4 regions of the Pseudomonas sp. N-1-13 genome follow, and region 3 is predicted to be linked to each of the others. Evidence: predicted binding sites of a transcription regulator. Region 3 holds the regulator's gene; each other region holds the start of a gene.
What was found. Region 3 encodes FliA, which starts transcription of late flagellar genes. Its sites were predicted from a motif close to CTAAAGTTTNNNNNNNNNNNGCCGNTAA; they were not measured.
Positions count from the first base shown of each region.

Region 1: the regulator FliA is predicted to act here: its motif matches at 957-984, upstream of motA (flagellar motor stator protein MotA).
Region 2: the regulator FliA is predicted to act here: its motif matches at 967-994, upstream of AC3I65_RS20260 (flagellar protein MotY).
Region 4: the regulator FliA is predicted to act here: its motif matches at 1,126-1,153, upstream of flgM (flagellar biosynthesis anti-sigma factor FlgM).

Region 1 is NZ_JBYNRI010000001.1:467,789-469,977, reverse strand. Features, by position in the region: gene motB (flagellar motor protein MotB) at 1-35, opposite strand, end outside; gene motA (flagellar motor stator protein MotA) at 37-888, opposite strand; gene AC3I65_RS02095 (HDOD domain-containing protein) at 1,055-2,189, shown strand, end outside.
Region 2 is NZ_JBYNRI010000001.1:4,497,665-4,499,853, reverse strand. Features, by position in the region: gene pyrC (dihydroorotase) at 1-899, opposite strand, end outside; gene AC3I65_RS20260 (flagellar protein MotY) at 1,091-2,053, shown strand; gene AC3I65_RS20255 (argininosuccinate synthase) at 2,181-2,189, shown strand, end outside.
Region 3 is NZ_JBYNRI010000001.1:1,601,495-1,603,683, reverse strand. Features, by position in the region: gene AC3I65_RS07375 (protein phosphatase CheZ) at 1-330, opposite strand, end outside; gene AC3I65_RS07370 (chemotaxis response regulator CheY) at 349-720, opposite strand; gene fliA (RNA polymerase sigma factor FliA) at 887-1,630, opposite strand; gene fleN (flagellar synthesis regulator FleN) at 1,627-2,189, opposite strand, start outside.
Region 4 is NZ_JBYNRI010000001.1:4,387,710-4,389,898, forward strand. Features, by position in the region: gene AC3I65_RS19735 (chemotaxis protein CheV) at 1-173, opposite strand, end outside; gene flgA (flagellar basal body P-ring formation chaperone FlgA) at 252-1,016, shown strand; gene flgM (flagellar biosynthesis anti-sigma factor FlgM) at 1,190-1,504, shown strand; gene AC3I65_RS19750 (flagella synthesis protein FlgN) at 1,553-2,020, shown strand; gene AC3I65_RS19755 (flagellar brake protein) at 2,110-2,189, shown strand, end outside.

The sequences.
Region 1 (2,189 bases), 1.1 Mb from region 3:
ACGCGCTTGATAATGATCGGCTGGTTGTTTTCCATCTTAGCGACCGCGAACCGCTTGTTCTAACTCGGCGAAGCTTGGACGGTGCGCCGGGTACAGGACCTTGCGACCGAACTCCACAGCCAGCGATGGAGGCATGCCCGAAGCCGAGGCCACGAGCGATGCCTTGATGGCTTCGTAGACATTGAGTTCTTCCTTGGCGTCGTGGGCCAGGGAATGGGCCAACGGGCCAAAGAAGCCATACGCGGCGAGAATACCGAAGAAGGTACCTACCAGTGCCGCACCTACGTGCAGGCCGATAGATGCCTGGTCGCCTTCGCCCAGGGAGGCCATGGTCACCACGATGCCCAATACCGCCGCGACGATACCGAAACCCGGCATGCCGTCGGCGATGCCGTTGACCGCGTGAGACGGGTGCTCCAGGTCTTCCTTGAGGCTGTACAGTTCCATGTCGAACAGGCCTTCGAGCTCATGGGGAGCCATGTTGCCGGACGACATGATGCGCAGGTAATCACAGACGAACGCCGTCATGCGCTCATCCTTGAGCACCGTGGGGTACTTGGCGAAGATCGGGCTGGACGCTGCGTCTTCGATATCCCCTTCGATCGCCATCATGCCTTCGCGGCGGCTCTTGTTGAGGATCTCGTAGATCAGCCCCAGCACCTCAAGGTAGAAAGTGTGGCTGAAACGCGAGCCGAACATGCTCAAGGACTTCTTGAGCACGTGCATCGTCATGTAGCCGGGGTTGGCTTGCAGGAATGCGCCAAGGGCCGCGCCGCCGATGATCAAGACCTCAAAGGGCTGGACCAGGGCGGCAATCTTGCCATGGGAGAGCACGTATCCGCCCAGAACGCTCGCGAACACGACAATGATGCCGATAATTTTAGCCATAGATAGAAAGTACTTATTTAAGTCGGGTTCAAGGTCATATTCGGAAGCTGAAAAATCTCTTCTTCTACTTATCGGCAAAACTGCGCCAGACTATAGCCAGTTCAGGCGAAAAGCCAATTTGCCCCGTTCCGGGCGTAGATACTCCCTATGATGATCGCGTCCAGCCATGGCTAATGAAACGAAGGTTCCAACTCCACGACCGAACACGCTCGAAGGCTGGGTCAAGCTGCTCGAGGGCGTCCATCTGCCAGTGCCGCAAGCCAGTCATGACCTGGTCTGCAAAGCCATTGCCGACAGCCGCCGCTCACTGCGCGACATTGCCGAGCTGATCCAGGACAGCCCCGCCCTGGCGCTGAGCGTCATTCGTGAAGCCAACCATCACACCCATGGCAACTTTGCCGAACCGGCAGAAAATCTCGAAGTGGCCATCAACCGCCTCGGCCTCAAGCGCACCGAAGAACTGCTTGCCCGACTGCCCTCGTTGCCGGAACAGCAAATCCCCCTCGCGCTGCGCCAACTGCAATTGATCAGCCAGCACGCAACGCAACAGGCCAATGGTTTTTTTGCCAGCCGCCTGGCGCGGCTATGGCAAGACATCCACTGGGGCAGCCTGCTGTTTCTGTCACCGCTCTGGCCGCTGGCCCTGACTCATCCGGGATTGCTGGGCGAGTGGGAATTGCGGGTTGTCCATAAAGGCCAGTCAGCGAGCAAAGTGGAGCGCGAGTTGTTCGGCGTCAGCCTGCTGAAAATCTGCCTGGCGCTGGTAGAGACCTGGCGCCTGCCGGTCTGGGTGGCTCAGGGCTACCGCCTGCTGCTCAACGAACGCCGCGAGCTGGTGAAAGTGCTGCGCATCGCCCGGGACAGTGAACACCCGCTGCGCCAGCAGAATCGCCTGGACGATGACCCGACCCTGCGGCGCTGGCTCAATCAGCCAGCCAACACAGTGCTGCTAGCCAACGGCCTGGCCCTTTCAGCGCAACAGGCGTGGGACGGCCCTCACAGCACCCGCTGGCAATATCTGACAAGTTTGTATCTGCAGATGTCCATGGATGAGGTCCAGCAGCAATTGCACCAGCAAGCCGTCATCAGTGCCCGCCACAACACCATGCCGGACCTCTGGCATCCGGCTGTGGCGTTGATCTGGCCCTGGGGCAGCCGACGCGTCCACCCGGGGCTGCTGCCGGCCGCCCCGCCCAGCGCCGAAGACCTGACCCAGTGGCGCAAGCAATGCGCCGAATTGCTGCTGGAACCGAGCCCGTTCAGCAACGCCATGCACCTGACCACCTCGGCACGGGACGCCT
Region 2 (2,189 bases), 2.9 Mb from region 3:
AAGCGCGGGCCGTGGAGGCTGGCGAAACCTTCGAGTTTGTCCAGCGCATTGCGCTGCTCGAACGCCTCGGCATACATCTCGATGGCGGCATAGGCGGTGTAGCAGCCAGCGCAACCGCAGGCCGCTTCCTTGGCGTGCCGGGCATGGGGCGCCGAGTCCGTGCCGAGGAAGAACTTGGCGCTGCCGCTGGTGGCAGCGTCGAGCAAGGCTTCTTGATGGGTGTTGCGCTTGAGGATCGGCAGGCAATAGAAGTGCGGCCGGATCCCGCCCACCAGCATATGGTTGCGGTTGTACAGCAGGTGATGCGCGGTAATGGTCGCGCCAACGTTCGCCGGGGCTTCGTTGACGAACTGCACGGCATCACCGGTGGTGATGTGTTCGAACACCACCTTGAGCGTCGGGAAGCGCTCCACGACACGACGCATGTGCTCATCGATGAAGATTTTTTCGCGGTCGAACACGTCGACGTCGCCACGAGTGACTTCACCGTGGATCAGCAACGGCATCCCGACTTCGGCCATGGCCTCCAGCGCCGGGAAAATCTTGTCGATGCTGGTGACGCCGGAGTCCGAGTTGGTGGTGGCGCCGGCGGGGTACAGCTTGGCGGCGTGGACGAAGCCGCTGGCCTTGGCCTCGCGTATTTCTTCGGGCTGCGTACGGTCGGTGAGGTAAAGCACCATCAGCGGTTCGAAACGGCTGCCGGCCGGGCGTGCGGCCAGGATTCGCTGGCGATAGCCGTCGGCCTCGATGGCGTTGCGCACTGGCGGAACCAGGTTCGGCATGATGATTGCGCGCCCGAAGGTGCGCGCGACATCGGCGACGGTATGGGTCAACACAGCACCATCGCGAAGATGAATATGCCAGTCGTCGGGACGCAGCAGGGTCAGGCGGTCGGACATTGGGGGGCTTCCAGGCGGGTCAAACTCTGGGGAATGCTACCGGAAAAGACCGATTCAGGCACCCGCTATCAAGTTCTGGCGCAAGTTACCGATAGCTCCTACAGGTGTGCCACGAATCCGTAAGGCGCCCCGGACAGGCGTCATACTCTCAACGTGTGTCGATCTTTGTATAAAAGCCATTGGAGCCGCCCGTGCGCCAGCGTTATTTAGCCTTGCTCAGTGTGTTTGCCAGCCTTCCCGCCATGGCGCTCACTTTCCAGACCCGTCTGGAGAGCATTGAGTGGACGGTCGAAGGCGACAAGTTCGAGTGCCGGCTGAGTCAGCCGGTCACCGATTTCGGCAGCGGCGAATTTGTGCGCCGGGCCGGCGAGCAGGCGATCTTCCGGCTCAAGTCCCATAACCCGATGCTCGGTGGTGGTTCGGCCATCCTGCTGGCGGCCGCCGCGCCTTGGCAGCCGGGACGGGGCGACATCAACCTGGGCTCGGTCAGGCTCGGCAGCGGCGATGTGCTCTTCAACAGCTCTCAGGTCCAGGCGGGCCGCTTGATCAGCGGGCTGATGGAAGGGCGCAGCCCAGTGGTACGGCGTAATACGGGGGACGGGCGGGTTTCGGAAGTCCGGCTGCTGCCCGTGCGCTTCAACAAGGCCTTCAGTGATTACCAGGGCTGCGTGGCAAAACTGTTGCCGAAGAATTTCGAGCAGGTGAAGCAATCCCAGATCGGCTTTCCCGGCGAAGGCGTTGAGCTCGATGCCCGGGCCAAGGCTCAGTTGCAGGTGATGATCGACTTCATCAAAGCCGACCCGACCGTCAACCATGTCGAACTCGACGGTCACTCCGACAATAGCGGCAATCGATTGACCAATCGTGAGCTGTCTCGTCGCCGTGCCCTGGCGGTCCAGGACTTCTTCAAGGCCAACGGCTTTCAAGAGTCGCAGATCACCGTGCGGTTCCACGGCGAACGTTACCCCCTGGTGCCCAACACCAGTGCCGCCAATCGCGCCAAGAACCGCCGTGTGGCCGTGCGCCTGGAGCGTGTGGCGGTGCCTGAAGCGCCGGCACCGCAGGCTACACCCGCCGCGCCCCCTGCCAAGGCTCCGACGCCGACCGCGACACCGGCCCAGCCCACTGCAGCCACCGCCGCGCGGACATCCTGACCCGTGAGGATCGTCGCGCGCTCGACATAATCTGTCGCTTCGTCGTCATAAGCTGTCGCGCCCCTGTAAATTATCCGCGCTGGACGTTAAACTTCCCGGCTTTCCGTACAACCCGTGGAGTGATGGCATGGCGGAC
Region 3 (2,189 bases):
CGTTGCGTTCTCCACCAGGTCCATGGTGCGGTTGGCCGCGGCCTCGGTCAGCTTGACCACATAACCCAGACGCTCGGTCGCGTCGGTGATCTGCGAGACCTCCTCGGCCTGCGGCATGTTCGGATCGATCTGAAAATTGACAATCGCGCTGTGCAGTTCACGCGTGAGCTTGCCCACTTCCTGATACAGACCGCGGTCACGGGTCTGGTTGAGCTCATGGATCATTTGAACCGCATCGCCAAAGCGGCCTTTCTCAAGGCTGTCGACCAGTTCGCGGGCATGTTTTTTCAGGGTCGATTCGAAATCACCCATTGAAGATTCGTTATCCATAGCTCCCCCGTGGCGCCGTTAACCGATGCGTTCGAAGATTTTTTCGATCTTCTCTTTCAACGCCTGGGCCGTGAAGGGTTTGACCACGTAGCCGTTCACACCGGCCTGGGCCGCTTCGATGATCTGCTCGCGCTTGGCTTCGGCAGTGACCATCAGCACCGGAAGGTGCTTGAGTTTTTCGTCGGCGCGCACATGGCGCAGCAAGTCGATACCGGTCATGCCGGGCATGTTCCAGTCAGTCACCAGAAAGTCGATGCTTCCGCTGTTGAGAACCGGAATGGCAGTGGTGCCATCGTCGGCCTCGACCGTGTTGGTGAACCCAAGGTCACGCAACAGGTTTTTTATGATCCGCCGCATCGTTGAGAAGTCATCAACGATGAGGATTTTCATGTTCTTGTCCAATTCGACCTCCAAGCAGTCTTAAACGCGCCCAGCACCTGAACGCGCCATTTCAATCAATCCGGCACAACACTCGACAACGGTCTGGAGGACAACAGAGAAAGACTGGCTCAGCACATGCCAGGCCAGCCTCGTTCGCAGTGTCCCCACACTGCTGTCAGCGCGCTCGCCACTCCCCCAAACGCCCCCGCAAACGGGCCGCGCACTGGCTGTGTAACTGGCTGACCCGCGATTCGCTGACACCCAGGACCTCACCGATTTCCTTGAGGTTCAGCTCTTCGTCGTAGTACAGCGCCAAGACCAGTCGCTCACGCTCCGGCAAATTGGCAATCGCATCCGCCAGCGCGCTCTGGAAACGCTCATCTTCCAGGTCACGCGATGGCTCCATGTGAGCACTCGCGCCGTCCTCGTGCAGCCCTTCGTGTTCGCCGTCCTGCAGCAGGTCGTCGAAACTGAACAGGCGACTGCCCAAGGTATCGTTCAAAATCCCGTAATAATCATCGAGACTCAATTGGAGTTCGGCCGCAACCTCGTGATCTTTAGCGTCACGCCCGGTTTTAGCTTCAATGGCGCGAATGGCGTCACTGACCATGCGGGTATTGCGATGCACCGAACGCGGCGCCCAATCACCCTTACGGACTTCATCGAGCATCGCCCCGCGAATGCGAATACCGGCATAGGTCTCGAAACTGGCGCCCTTGCTCGCGTCGTATTTGTTCGACACTTCGAGCAGGCCGATCATGCCCGCCTGGATCAGGTCTTCAACCTGGACACTGGCCGGCAACCGCGCCAGCAAGTGATAGGCGATACGCTTGACCAGAGGCGCGTATCGCTCAATCAATTCGTACTGGGCGTCCCGTGCCGATTTCTTGTAGAGATGGTTGTAACCGCTGGCTGTCATAACACGGGCCCTGCTGTTTGTTGCACGAGACGCTCGACGAAAAACTCCAGATGCCCGCGAGGGTTGGCTGGCAGTGGCCAGGTATCAACCTTCTGGGCAATAGCCTTGAACGCCAGTGCGCATTTGGAACGGGGAAAGGCTTCATAAACCGCACGTTGCTTCTGGACGGCCTTGCGTACGCTTTCGTCGTAGGGCACAGCGCCGACGTATTGTAGGGCGACGTCCAGGAAACGATCCGTGACCTTTGTCAACTTGGCGAACAGGTTGCGACCTTCCTGCGGGCTCTGGGCCATGTTGGCCAGGACGCGGAAGCGGTTCATGCCGTAGTCACGGTTCAATAACTTGATCAGGGCATAGGCGTCGGTGATGGACGTCGGTTCGTCGCAGACCACCAGCAAGACTTCCTGGGCAGCGCGTACGAAACTGACGACCGAATCACCGATACCGGCAGCGGTGTCGATCACCAGCACATCGAGGTTGTCACCGATGTCGCTGAAGGCCTGGATCAGGCCGGCGTGTTGAGCCGGGGTCAGGTGAACCATGCTCTGGGTGCCCGAGG
Region 4 (2,189 bases), 2.8 Mb from region 3:
ACGGGGCTGGACTTGGGCATCAGGGTCAGCTTCGGGCACTGGAGCACCTCGCGGACCTTGAATACGTTGATCCCGTACATCTGTTGGCCGTCGAGACGGAACAACAACAGCTCCAGGCGATTCTGACCGACCAGCTGAGTGCGCTGGTTTACCGAATCCATTACTCCCGCCATGCCCTGACTCCTACCTAACGCTAATGTGTCCGACGCGCATTCATCACTAAACGGCACGGGGCTTGCTATTGAACCGGCATGAACGCACAAACGACATTTTTTCGACGCCTGACCACTCACTGCCGCCACTGGCTCGGTGCACTGTTGGCTGCCTGCCTGCTCGCTTTGGGCGGCCCTGCCTTTGGTGCTGTTCCGGTTACCTTGCCTGATCTCCTTATCGGCGTCACTCAGGGCTTTCTTGAATTCACCGTAGAAGACTACCTGGCAACCAGTCAAACCGAAGGTCGCTACGAAATCGAAGTCAACCAGCTCGACCCGCGCCTGCGCATGCCCATGTGTGACAAGGAATTGACTGCGTCTCTGGAGAGCCCGGCCAGACCACTGGGCCGGGTCACGGTAAAGCTGCGGTGCGACAGCGCCGCGCCCTGGACGGTGTTCGTGCCCGCTCAAGTGCGCCTGTTTCGCGAAATCGTCACCACCACCCGTCCGCTCAAGCGGGCCGGGATCGTCGAGCCTCAGGACGTGACACTGCGTGAACGGGATGTCAGCCAGATCAACCAGGGTTTCCTCACCTCCGTCGATCAGGCCATCGGTCAGAAACTTGTCCGACCAATGGTCGCCGACCAGGTCATTACCCTGGTCCACCTGGAACAAGCCGAAGTGGTGCGCAAGGGCGATCAGGTGGTCATCACCGCCCGCAGCGGGACCCTGGCCGTGCGGATGCCGGGCGAGGCTTTGTCCAACGGCGGCATGCGAGAACAGATTCGGGTAAAAAACCTTAATTCCCAACGTGTTATCAAGGCGCAGGTAATGGCCCCAGGCCATGTGGAAGTGGCTATGTAGTGATCGGGTGGAAATGGGTAGAGAGCTGGCGCTTGCCCACGGTGTTCCCTAGACTGTGCCTTACGCAAAGGCAAGCGCAGACGTGCGCACGTTCATTGAATAAATGAGCCTAAAGTTTTTTTGGGGATGGCCGAAAACATGGCAAGCGTCCAAATACCCAGAGGTTTTTTACCATGGTCATCGATTTCAATCGTTTAAACAGCTCTTCACCGCTAACAGGCACTACGCGCCCTAACGCCAGCAAGGAAACCGTCGAAACCGACAAATCCGCGCCGGCCGAACAAGCCGCCACTGTCAGCAACGGGGAGTCGGTACACCTCAGCAATGAGGCTCAGCAGTTGCAGAAGGTCACTGACAAGCTGCGCGATCAACCTGTCGTCGACAACGCCCGCGTGGCCGAGTTGAAAGCAGCAATCGCCGATGGCAGCTATAAAGTCGACAGCAACCGTGTAGCCAGCAAACTGCTCAACTTCGAAGCCCAGCGCTAGGCCACCGCCTGCGCCAGGCTTTTGGACGCTTAAGACCTAAGGCCAGCCATGCACGACACTAATTTGTTGCAACTGATCACCGACGACTTTGCCCCGGCGCAACAATTGCTGGAGCTATTGCAGGCCGAGTCCCTGGCATTGCACGGTCGCGACATGCCGTCGCTGGAGAATATCCTGGCGCAGAAACAGGCATTGATCATTCTGCTCGATCAGCATGGCCGCAAGCGCAGCGAGATCCTCGCCAGCCTCAATCTGCCCGCCAATCGCGATGGCCTTGAGCAGCTGGCCAGCCAGTCGTCGGTGGGCGATCAACTGTTGTCCCAAAGTGAAGTGCTCAACGACCTGCTCGCTCAATGCCAGGCCGCCAACATTCGCAACGGACAGTCGATCCAGGTTCAGCAAGCCGCCACCGCCAACCAGTTACGCATTCTCAACGGCGGTGAAATCCCGACGCTCTATGACGCTCGCGGTTCGACCGCCAAGATGGTCAAGCACCGCCCGCTCAGCCAGGCATGAAACGAACAGTGCCGGCGCTCTATCAACGCGCGACACATGCTGGCAAAATGCTGGCTACTCGTCGTATTTTGCCTGGAGATTGACCCACCGTGTTCAATGCCTCAAACGCGGATGATGCTCCGCAGCCGCCCAAGGTCCTCGCCACGCCCCTGGAAATTTCCGGCAACCT